3 regions of the Paenibacillus barengoltzii G22 genome follow, and region 2 is predicted to be linked to each of the others. Evidence: predicted binding sites of a transcription regulator. Region 2 holds the regulator's gene; each other region holds the start of a gene.
What was found. The regulator LexA, encoded in region 2, represses DNA repair genes until DNA is damaged. The targets are predictions, from matches to a motif close to CGAACATATGTTCG.

Region 1 (3,281 bases), on a different contig from region 2:
TCCTCTTCGCTGACCTCACCAAGCGCCTCCTCGATATACGCCTTGGAAATCCCCTTCTGGCGCAATTCATGCTTGACCCACAGTTTCCCCTTCCCGCGCAATTTCACGCGCTGAGAAGCCCATTCCTGTGCGTATGCAGCGTCATTAACATAACCTTCTGATTGCAATCGGGTAAGCACATCTTGAATCGTCTCTTCGCCCCAGCCTTTCTCGCCTAGACGTTGTGCAATTTCATAGGTGGTTCGCGGCTTTAAGCTTAAATATTTCAACGCATCGGCATACCCCTGTTGGCGCTCGTCGGCTGCTACGATTTCCTCCAGTTCTTCTTTTGTAAATACCGCCCCTTTGATCATGCGGTATTTAATCATCACATCCTCGTGAACTTCCAGCGCATATGCCCCAAAAGAGATCCGATAACGATGCTTCGGCCGCTTCAGCATCAATACGGACGTAATCTCCAGCTCGGTGTCCTCGGGGAAAGCATCCAATCCGGCCGGAACTTCCTCTTCTGTCTTCTCTCGTTTTGAATCCCAGCCGATATCCCTCGGTCGCGGTTCCCAGAACGCCTCATCGGAGATGTCTACGATTTCGTCCTCTCTTCGTTCACCAGAGTTAACTCCATCTCTTCTCCCCGCAACTTTCCTGCGCGATTGTCCCCATGTACTCACATCCTGTCCCTCCTGTCTGCACCTTAGGCGAATCTTTAACTTCCTTAACTACTGCAAAAGCGCCCTGACCCGGCATATTGCCGCGATCAGAGCGCTTGATGTTACAGCTTAACAAGCTTATTCTTCTGCAAACAACGCTTGCTCTTCCGCAAACTCCGCTTCCAGATCGCTGGCGGAAGCCGGAGCTACTGACGTTGTCAGATTGCTGGATTCGCGGATCTTCTGCTCAATTGCATTCGCAATCTCCGGATGCTCCTTCAAGAATTGCTTCGCGTTCTCACGGCCTTGTCCTAGACGTTCGCCGGCATACGAATACCAAGCACCGCTCTTATCCACGATATCCAGTTCCGTTCCGATATCGAGAATGCTGCCTTCCTTAGAAATACCTTCTCCGTACATAATGTCGATTTCAGCCTGTTTAAAAGGAGGCGCAACCTTGTTCTTTACAACCTTAATCCGTGTCCGGTTACCGACCATATCGTTACCCATCTTGATCGTCTCAACGCGGCGTACATCCAAACGAATCGTTGAATAGAATTTCAGCGCACGCCCCCCTGGCGTTGTCTCCGGGTTCCCGAACATGACGCCAACTTTCTCACGCAGCTGGTTGATGAAGATCGCAATCGTCTTCGACTTGCTGATGGCCCCCGACAGCTTCCGCAGCGCTTGAGACATCAGGCGAGCTTGCAAGCCAACGTGCGAGTCCCCCATTTCGCCTTCGATTTCCGCTTTAGGCACCAATGCCGCAACGGAGTCGATAACGATAATGTCCACTGCACCGCTTCGCACAAGCGCTTCAGCGATCTCCAAGGCTTGTTCCCCTGTATCCGGCTGGGACAGCAGGAGTTCATCAATGTTGACACCCAGCTTGCTGGCATAGGAAGGATCCAGCGCATGCTCGGCGTCGATGAAGGCAGCTTGTCCACCGATCTTCTGAACTTCAGCGATCGCGTGCAGCGCTACCGTCGTTTTACCGGAAGACTCCGGCCCGTATACTTCAATAATCCGTCCGCGTGGAAGTCCACCTGTACCAAGGGCAATATCCAGAGCAATCGATCCGCTTGGAACGATCTCGACTTGCATGTGCGTCGATTCTCCAAGCTTCATAATCGAACCTTTACCGAATTGCTTTTCTATTTGGCGAAGCGCCATCTCCAGCGCTGCTTTACGATCTGACAATCAGCTCACATCCTTAAATGTTATATAAATCATTAATTACTTCTTAAAGTTACTGAATTCAGTATACTTCGGCTCTGTCGTAACTGCTTTCGTATATCATTGTACCTTGTTTTGGAATGTTTGCCAAGCGTTTTTTCGAACATACATTCGCAAAATTTCTCCACCTCCCAAACTGAAGATCCCTCCGCTCCCTGTCCCTCATTTGTCGTAATGGAAGGCATGAATAGGGTCCAATACGTAGAAATCCGTAAACTGGACAGACAATTACGGTGTAACTGAGGTAATCTTTAGACGTGCTCTATGCTCTATTGTGCGGTGATTTATCATATGACCTTGAGTACGGTTAGCTTGCACTACTTGCTTGCTGCGGGTAACTATGGATTTGTGCTCACGGTGGTGTGGTGACACAGTACATATTGAGTTGATTTGTATTGTAATATTTGGTGCGGCCATCTCAATATGTATGAAATTTCATATATAATTTCATTGAAATCGGCTGAAATCGCGTATTATGCTCGATTTTTCATCTATATTTGCTCATTTCAACTCCATCGTATTGGATTATAATCGATTTTTCATACAGATCACGTAGATTTGGCCTCATGAAGCACAATTATATATGATTTTTCGAATAGATTCCCTGTTCCCACCAATCCGACGCACCATAACTAAACTAGCAAAGCGACAATCAACTCAACCCGTTCATCCTCCCCTATTTCCAACGCCCCCTCCCAACGTTACTCTCCCAACAAAAAAAAGAACCGCAGCACAACTCAATCCGTTTGCTACGGTTCTTCCGTATCTTGATTATATGTCATATTCTTCCAAAACACAAGAGTTGCTAAGCAACGAACATTTGAACATTGAGCCCGCTCGTATTGCAAAGCACTCCTGCCCTTCCCCCTGATTGATCGGGATCATGCGTAAAAGCAAGCCACTATACACTAAACTGCTGTACCAGTGAAAAGCCCACCTTACCTTCCCTGCAAGACCCGCCACAATTGGTAGAACAGCGACTTCACAGCGCGCAGTCGAATGATCTCACGGTTGCCCTTGAGGTTCAGTTCGAAGACGGCTGTATCCGCACCCTCCCGCGCAATCGCAACATACACGAGCCCCACAGGCTTGCGCTCAGAATGAGCAGGCCCTGCCACGCCGGTGATCGCAAGCCCAATGTCAGTGCCTACAGTCAGGCGCACCTGCTCCGCCAGGACCTTGGCCGTTTCCGCGCTGACTGCGCCTGGCGCACTTTCACCTTCCAGCAGGTCATGCGGCACGTTGAGCAGCTTCTCCTTCATCGCATTGGAGTAGCAGACGATTCCGCCCGTAAACACGGCTGAACTGCCGGGCAAGGCGGTGAACATCTCCATGAGCAGCCCGCCGGTGCAGCTTTCGGCTGCGCTCAACGTAAGACCGCGCGAAGCCATTAAATCG
Region 2 (3,281 bases):
AGCCAGCACGAAATACAAAAAGATCGTTGCCCAGAACAATACCGAATTCACTTCCTCGGTATTCCCGATCAACCCGACCACGGCATACAGCAGCGCTAACAGAACCAAGGCGGTAGGCAAAATGAAGTTCCGCCCTTTAAATACGTCGCCTTCCCCATTTGCTCCAAGTGAAGTACGAGGGTTGCGCGTCCCTTGTCCGACACTGGAACCTTTGCCTTTCTTGTACATTCTTCGTTGATTGCGTTCTACTTTTCGGTCAAACGACCCCATACCTGTTCCTCCCTATTTATCTACAATCTCGATCGACTCGAGCTGTTGCCGAAAATTTCTGCGAACGTTTTGCAGATACGTTTCCCGAAGCTGGGCTCTTTCCAAGAGTTCGTCTTGCGTTAACCCTTCTTGTTTCGCTTTTCGAGCCAGCTCGTTAATCCGCTTAACCAAAGCATCAATATCCATAAATCCACCTGCTTCTTTGATATACTATGCTACCCATGATGTCTCATAGGGCATTAATTCTTACTTTGACATGAGAAAAAGAGCTTGTCAAGGCGCGGCAACCCCTGCCGTAATACCTTAAGACAAGCTCTGTTCGAATACATTGATAAACCTGTGAATTATTTTTTAACGTATGAATTATCTACTGGGCAACATCAACGTATCGCCAGCTTGAATCGCACTGCTGCTCAACCCGTTAGTCCGGATCAGCTTCTGAACATAGACCCTTGTGTCCAGTCCTTGTGGCTTATGTGCTACAGCAATTTCCCACAACGTATCTCCTGGCATAACCACGACATATTCCGGCCGATACGTTCCGTCAGCGTTGTCTGTGGAAGCAGCAAAGGCTTGTACCATTCCAGTACATGTGATGCTGAGGATGATTAAAAGCAGGACGATTTTGGACAATCTACTCTTAAGGAAGACATTCATATGTAGACTTCTCTTCACCGGACGACGAAAAGAAGGTTGTTCATAGATGCTTTGATAAGAACTATATTTCAACATTTCACCATCACTCCAAACAAGTGTTCTGTTTTACATGTATTCAATATAACACGAACATTTGTTTGATTCAATAGGTTTTTCGAACAGTTGTTCTTGTTTTTTTAAAGTAGTTCTCTTCTCCTAAACTATTTAGAACTAATGTTTGTACGAACGGAAGTTCTATGTTATAATTTTTCCAAACGTTACTAAATGGGGTTGATCCGTAAATGTCAAAGGTATCGAGCCGGCAACAGGCTATTCTTGAGTTTATTCGCAACGAAGTACGCGCTAAGGGATATCCTCCTTCGGTCCGGGAGATCGGTGAAGCCGTCGGATTGGCTTCCAGTTCTACTGTTCACGGCCATTTAGACCGTCTGGAGAAGAAAGGATTTATCCGCCGCGACCCAACGAAACCGCGCGCCATTGAATTATTGGGTCAAGAGGAATCGGAGAATTACAATTTATTTGCACACAGCGTGACCCGCGTTCCGATTGTTGGGAAGGTTACCGCGGGCGTGCCGATCACAGCGACAGAGAATATTGAAGATTATTTTCCGTTGCCAGAGCACTACGCAGCGGAAGGGGATGTCTTTATGCTTTCCGTGGTTGGCGACAGCATGATCGAAGCTGGAATACATAACGGGGATTATGTGATCGTCCGCCAGCAGCAGACGGCGAACAACGGAGATATCGTTGTGGCCATGACGGAGGATGACGAAGCAACGGTTAAGACGTTCTATAAAGAAAGTGACCATATTCGCCTACAGCCGGAGAATTCAACGATGGAACCGCTTCGTTTGAAGCATGTAACCATTTTGGGCAAGGTCATCGGCTTGTTCCGCGACCTGCACTAATTTGAAATCTTCCCTTTCGTAGGCCACATAAGATAAGGAAACCGAACAGGACGAAGCGATGCAGTGACTTCCGCTTCGTCCTGTTTACTTTATGGGGAACTTGATGACTTCCCCTCTTACTCCCATTCGAGGTCTAAGAAGCTCATGGGATTATAGCCGTTCTTCTCCCGGCGCCCGCGCGTACCCCACCCTAGCCCCGAACGCTCTGTGATCCACCACTGCTTTAACCGATAGCGACGACGTTGGTATCTTTTTAGTTCGGTTACTGTCATCTGCATGAACCTCCTTATACCTATAAGTTGTCCCAATTCGAGTGAAATCATGGCATTGTTTCGAAATCCAAAAGCTGTAATTCATTCGTCTTCACCATAAAAAAAGCCAGCCCCTGCTTGAAATGCCGGGAGCTGGCTTGGCTGTGAACCCTGATTAATACAGCGTCATATATTGATCGCGTTCCCATTGGTGAACTTGGGTCCGGAAAATATCCCATTCGATCTCTTTCAATTCGTAGAAGTGAGTTAATGCGTGATCTCCCAGCGCTTCGCTGATGATTTCGCTGCGGAGCAATTCGCCGAGCGCTTCCTTCAAGTCGGATGGAAGACTTGGGATGCCTTCCTCTACCCGCTCTTCTTCAGACATCACATAGATGTTGCGATCAACCGGATCAACCAACGGAAGCTCTTTCTTAATTCCATCCAGTCCGGCTTTCAACATCACAGCCAGAGCCAAGTATGGGTTAGCAGCCGGGTCCGGGTTACGCACTTCGATTCGTGTGCTGAGACCGCGGGAAGCCGGAATCCGAATCATTGGGCTGCGGTTGCTCGAAGACCAAGCCACATAGCAAGGAGCTTCATACCCAGGTACGAGACGTTTGTAGGAGTTTACGGTTGGATTCGTGATCGCTGCAAATGCGCGGGCATGCTTCAGAATACCGGCCATATAATGACGTGCTTCTTTGCTCAAGCCCAATTCATCACTTTCGTCATAGAAAGCATTGACATTGCCTTTGAACAGCGATTGGTGACAGTGCATCCCGGAGCCATTTACGCCAAACAGCGGCTTCGGCATAAACGTTGCATGGAGCCCATGTTGACGAGCAATCGTCTTAACGACCAGCTTGAACGTTTGGATTTGGTCAGCTGCTTTGATTGCATCAGCATATTTAAAGTCGATTTCATGCTGACCTGGTGCCACTTCGTGGTGAGAAGCTTCGATTTCAAAGCCCATTTCCTCCAGGGTCAATACGATTTCGCGGCGGCAGTTCTCGCCCAAATCCGTAGGAGCCAAGTCGAAGTATCCGCCTTGGTCGTTCAATTCGGTTGTAGGGTTGCCTTTATCATCGGTTTTGAACAGGAAGAATTCCGGTTCTGGACCAACGTTCATTGAAGTGTACCCCATTTCCTCAGCTTCCTTGAGCGCACGTTTCAGAATCGCGCGTGGATCGCC
Region 3 (3,281 bases), 450 kb from region 2:
TCACCCGCGCGGATTTGCAGGATCGCGTTAAGGTGCGCAGGCTCGTTAGAACGGCCGCTTCTGTGCTTGGCGAAAGATTAAGCGGCGTTCAAGAAGAGCAGATCGTCCAATTCGTTATCGATCAGCGAATCGACCCGCGAAATACGCTTCACTTGCTGCGGTTATGGGGAATGTTCCGCTAAAGTAAGTGCGCAGCGATGCAGCGGGACGGGTGATAAGGCCCTGGGGAGGTACCCCGGCGGCCTTTTGCTATTTTTTCGGAGGATGATCCGGGGACAGGCGGGATAAGCTAAACGATACATAAGCGGGGCACAGGAGCGCCAGGAGTGATTTCTGCTTGCCAATCTCCGTGTTTTGTTTTATATTGACATGATAGTAGGTCAAAAATAAGGGAGGTTGTGGCGGATGACCCCGCGTACGAAGGAACAAAATGAAGAAATCAGGCTGCGCCGATTGGCTCAAATTCGTGTCGCGGCCGCCGATGTGTTTCTGGAGAAAGGCCTGACGCTAGAGATTCGGGACGTGGCCACTGAGGCCGGGCTTGGTTACGGTACGGTCTACCACTATTACAGCAATAAAGGGGATCTGCTGTATGACGTGCTGTGGACGGCGATGGACCGGGCCGGGGAATGGATCGACCTGAGGCCGGCGGAGCCGGAAGCGGCCGCCGTTTCCCTTGTTGCAGCCGGCACTCGGCTGCTGAAGTTGTGGGCCAAGGATCACGGCGTTTATCTGTTGTATAAGCTGGCGGCGGATGGATTCCAGATGCTTCCAGAAGCGCGGGCGCTGCCGCTGGCGGAGACGTTCCGCCGTCAGGTGTTGCAGCCGTTCGCCGCGGTGCTGGAGCATGGGGGATCGCCGGGGTCCGGTGTGATCGTTGCGACTGCGAGCACAGCAGCGGCGGGACAAGAAGCCGTTGGAGAGGGCGTCCGGCAGGCAGAACGGTTGCTGGCTGCGCTGGCCGGTTGCGCCGGCTCTCCGCTGCGCCAAGGCACGCTGGACCATGAAGCGGAAGACATTGCGCGCCTGCTATTGTATCGGCTGTCGGAGCGAACCCGACAGACCCTCGAAGGAGTGAGAGCTGAATGATCATTTTAAAATCGCCGCGGGAAATCGAAGAGATGAAACGGGCGAATCAAATTGTTGCGGATTGTCACCGGGAAGTCGCCAAAATGATTCAACCCGGAGTGACGACCAAGGAAATTAATGATTTCGTCGCCCGGCATATTACGAAACTGGGCGGCAAGCAGTTTACGAAAGGATACAACGGGTTTCCGGCCGAAACCTGCGCTTCAGTAAACGATGTGGTAGCCCATGGTTTCCCTTCCGACCGGCCGCTGCAGAACGGCGATCTGCTTAAGCTGGACATCGTGGCGGAGGCGGATGGCTGGTTTGGCGATTCGTGCTGGTGTTATGCGGTAGGTCAGGTGAGTCCTGAGGCGGAAAAGTTGATGCGGGTGACGAAGGAATGTCTGGAGCTGGGGATCGCCCAAGCGATTCCGGGCAACCGGCTGGGCGATGTGACTTCAGCAATTCAGAAGCATGCGGAAGCGAACGGGTATTCCGTCGTGCGCGATCTGCTGGGTCATGGGATCGGACGCAGCCTGCATGAGGAGCCCAACTACGAGCATGTCGGCGTAGCGGGTAAGGGCATTCGGCTTAAGGAAGGCATGGTGTTTACGATTGAGCCGATGATCAATGAAGGCACGTTCCGCATCATGATTGACGATGACGGCTGGACGGCGCGTACGGCGGACGGCAAATTGTCGGCCCAATTCGAGCATACGATCGCGCTGACGGCGGACGGACCGCTGATTTTAACAGCTCAATAAGCAGCAGCAAGCAGGAAAGGAAGGCGGATGCCCAAAGTCCGAAGGGACAAGGGCTCCGCTTTTTTTGGCATGCTTTCGCTCTGCCAAATTATCCAACATAAACCTGTTGCGAAAGGGAATATTTGTTCGTATTATGAATATAATAGGAACAGACGTTCTGATTAGAGGGTGAGCATATGACAGACAGCATGAAGAAGGGAGACGCATGAGCCCTATTCCCTGGCAAACGCAGGAGGAAGCGGAGATGATCAAGCAATATGTGCTGCTTCCTCTGTTGCTTGATGTGCTGGAACGAGACCAGCGCGCATTGGCATCCGCTTCGTTGAAGCTGCCTCAGGTATACAAGGGGCTGATCCGCTTGCTGCAGAACGCCGCAGCCGCGGATTTGGCCCGGGTGCGCCAAGGCATGCGTGAGCATGGACTGAAGGTATTCGAAGAGCGGCGGACGAACCTGGGGATTGAAGCCCGCTATTTATGCCGGGGGTATACGTACGAGTTCTCCATGCTCTGGGGATTGGTGAAGGCGGAACTGATCCGTCGGCTTTGCGCCTATCTAGGGATCGATGGGACGAAAGAGGGGATGTCCTCATGAAAGGCATCCCCCCAGCGCCCTTGGAGACGGAAGAAGATCTTCAACTGGTCAAAGAATACATTCTACTCCCTCTTCTCTTGGATGTGTTGGAAAGGGATATGAGAGCATTAGGGACCGTAAAGCTAAAGATGGACGTGGTATACGCAAGAGCCTTACACACTGCCCAAGATGTGATCACTGCAGATTTGACGTCGGTTCGGAAACAAATGCGCGACAGAGGGATCAAGGTGTTCGAGCAACAACGCACTGAATTGGGCATGGAGGCCCGCTATTTGTGCAGGGGCTATCAACATAGATTTTCCATGCTTTGGAGCTTGGTGAAAGCGGAGCTTAATCAATATTTGAGTAAGTATCTTAACGTCGACTTAAGGAGCGACAGCCTATGAAAAGCGATAACAAAAGTCGAGTCATCATGCTGGCGGATTGTCAATCCTTTTACGCAAGTGTTGAAAAAGCGGCCCACCCCGAGTATGCAGACAAACCTGTTGTGGTTGCAGGAGACCCCGCGCGTCGTTCCGGGATTATCCTCGCCGCGTGTCCCCTTGCCAAGCAATATGGGATCACTACGGCAGAGAGGCTGGGAGAGGCACTTGCCAAATGCCCGGATCTTGTGGTCATTCGTCCCCGTATGGAGGAATACATCAGGGTATCCTTGCAAATTACAGAAATTTATCAATCCTACACGGACTTGGTCGAGCCGTACAGCATCGATGAACAGTATTTGGATGTCACGGGAAGCTTACAGCTTTTTGGCGGTCCTGATAACATTGCGCGGAGCATTCAGGATAAAGTCATGAAGGAGACGGGAGTTCGTGTACGCATTGGAATTAGTGAAAATAAGGTGCTCTCCAAAATGG

Region 1: the regulator LexA is predicted to act here: its motif matches at 1,984-1,997, upstream of recA (recombinase RecA).
Region 3: the regulator LexA is predicted to act here: its motif matches at 1,948-1,961, upstream of C812_RS05250 (YhjD family protein).

Annotation. Positions count from the first base shown of each region.
Region 1 covers NZ_KE159653.1:170,595-173,875, forward strand. The annotation lists gene C812_RS09105 (regulatory protein RecX) at 1-668, opposite strand, end outside; gene recA (recombinase RecA) at 786-1,847, opposite strand; gene C812_RS09115 (competence/damage-inducible protein A) at 2,822-3,281, opposite strand, start outside.
Region 2 covers NZ_KE159652.1:1,575,066-1,578,346, reverse strand. The annotation lists gene C812_RS07370 (hypothetical protein) at 1-270, opposite strand, end outside; gene C812_RS21800 (DUF896 domain-containing protein) at 283-456, opposite strand; gene C812_RS22775 (LysM peptidoglycan-binding domain-containing protein) at 634-852, opposite strand; gene lexA (transcriptional repressor LexA) at 1,209-1,835, shown strand; gene C812_RS22515 (hypothetical protein) at 1,952-2,107, opposite strand; gene glnA (type I glutamate--ammonia ligase) at 2,262-3,281, opposite strand, start outside.
Region 3 covers NZ_KE159652.1:1,129,384-1,132,664, forward strand. The annotation lists gene C812_RS05235 (stage VI sporulation protein F) at 1-182, shown strand, start outside; gene C812_RS05240 (TetR/AcrR family transcriptional regulator) at 406-1,089, shown strand; gene map (type I methionyl aminopeptidase) at 1,086-1,832, shown strand; gene C812_RS05250 (YhjD family protein) at 2,038-2,424, shown strand; gene C812_RS05255 (YhjD family protein) at 2,421-2,810, shown strand; gene C812_RS05260 (DNA polymerase IV) at 2,807-3,281, shown strand, end outside.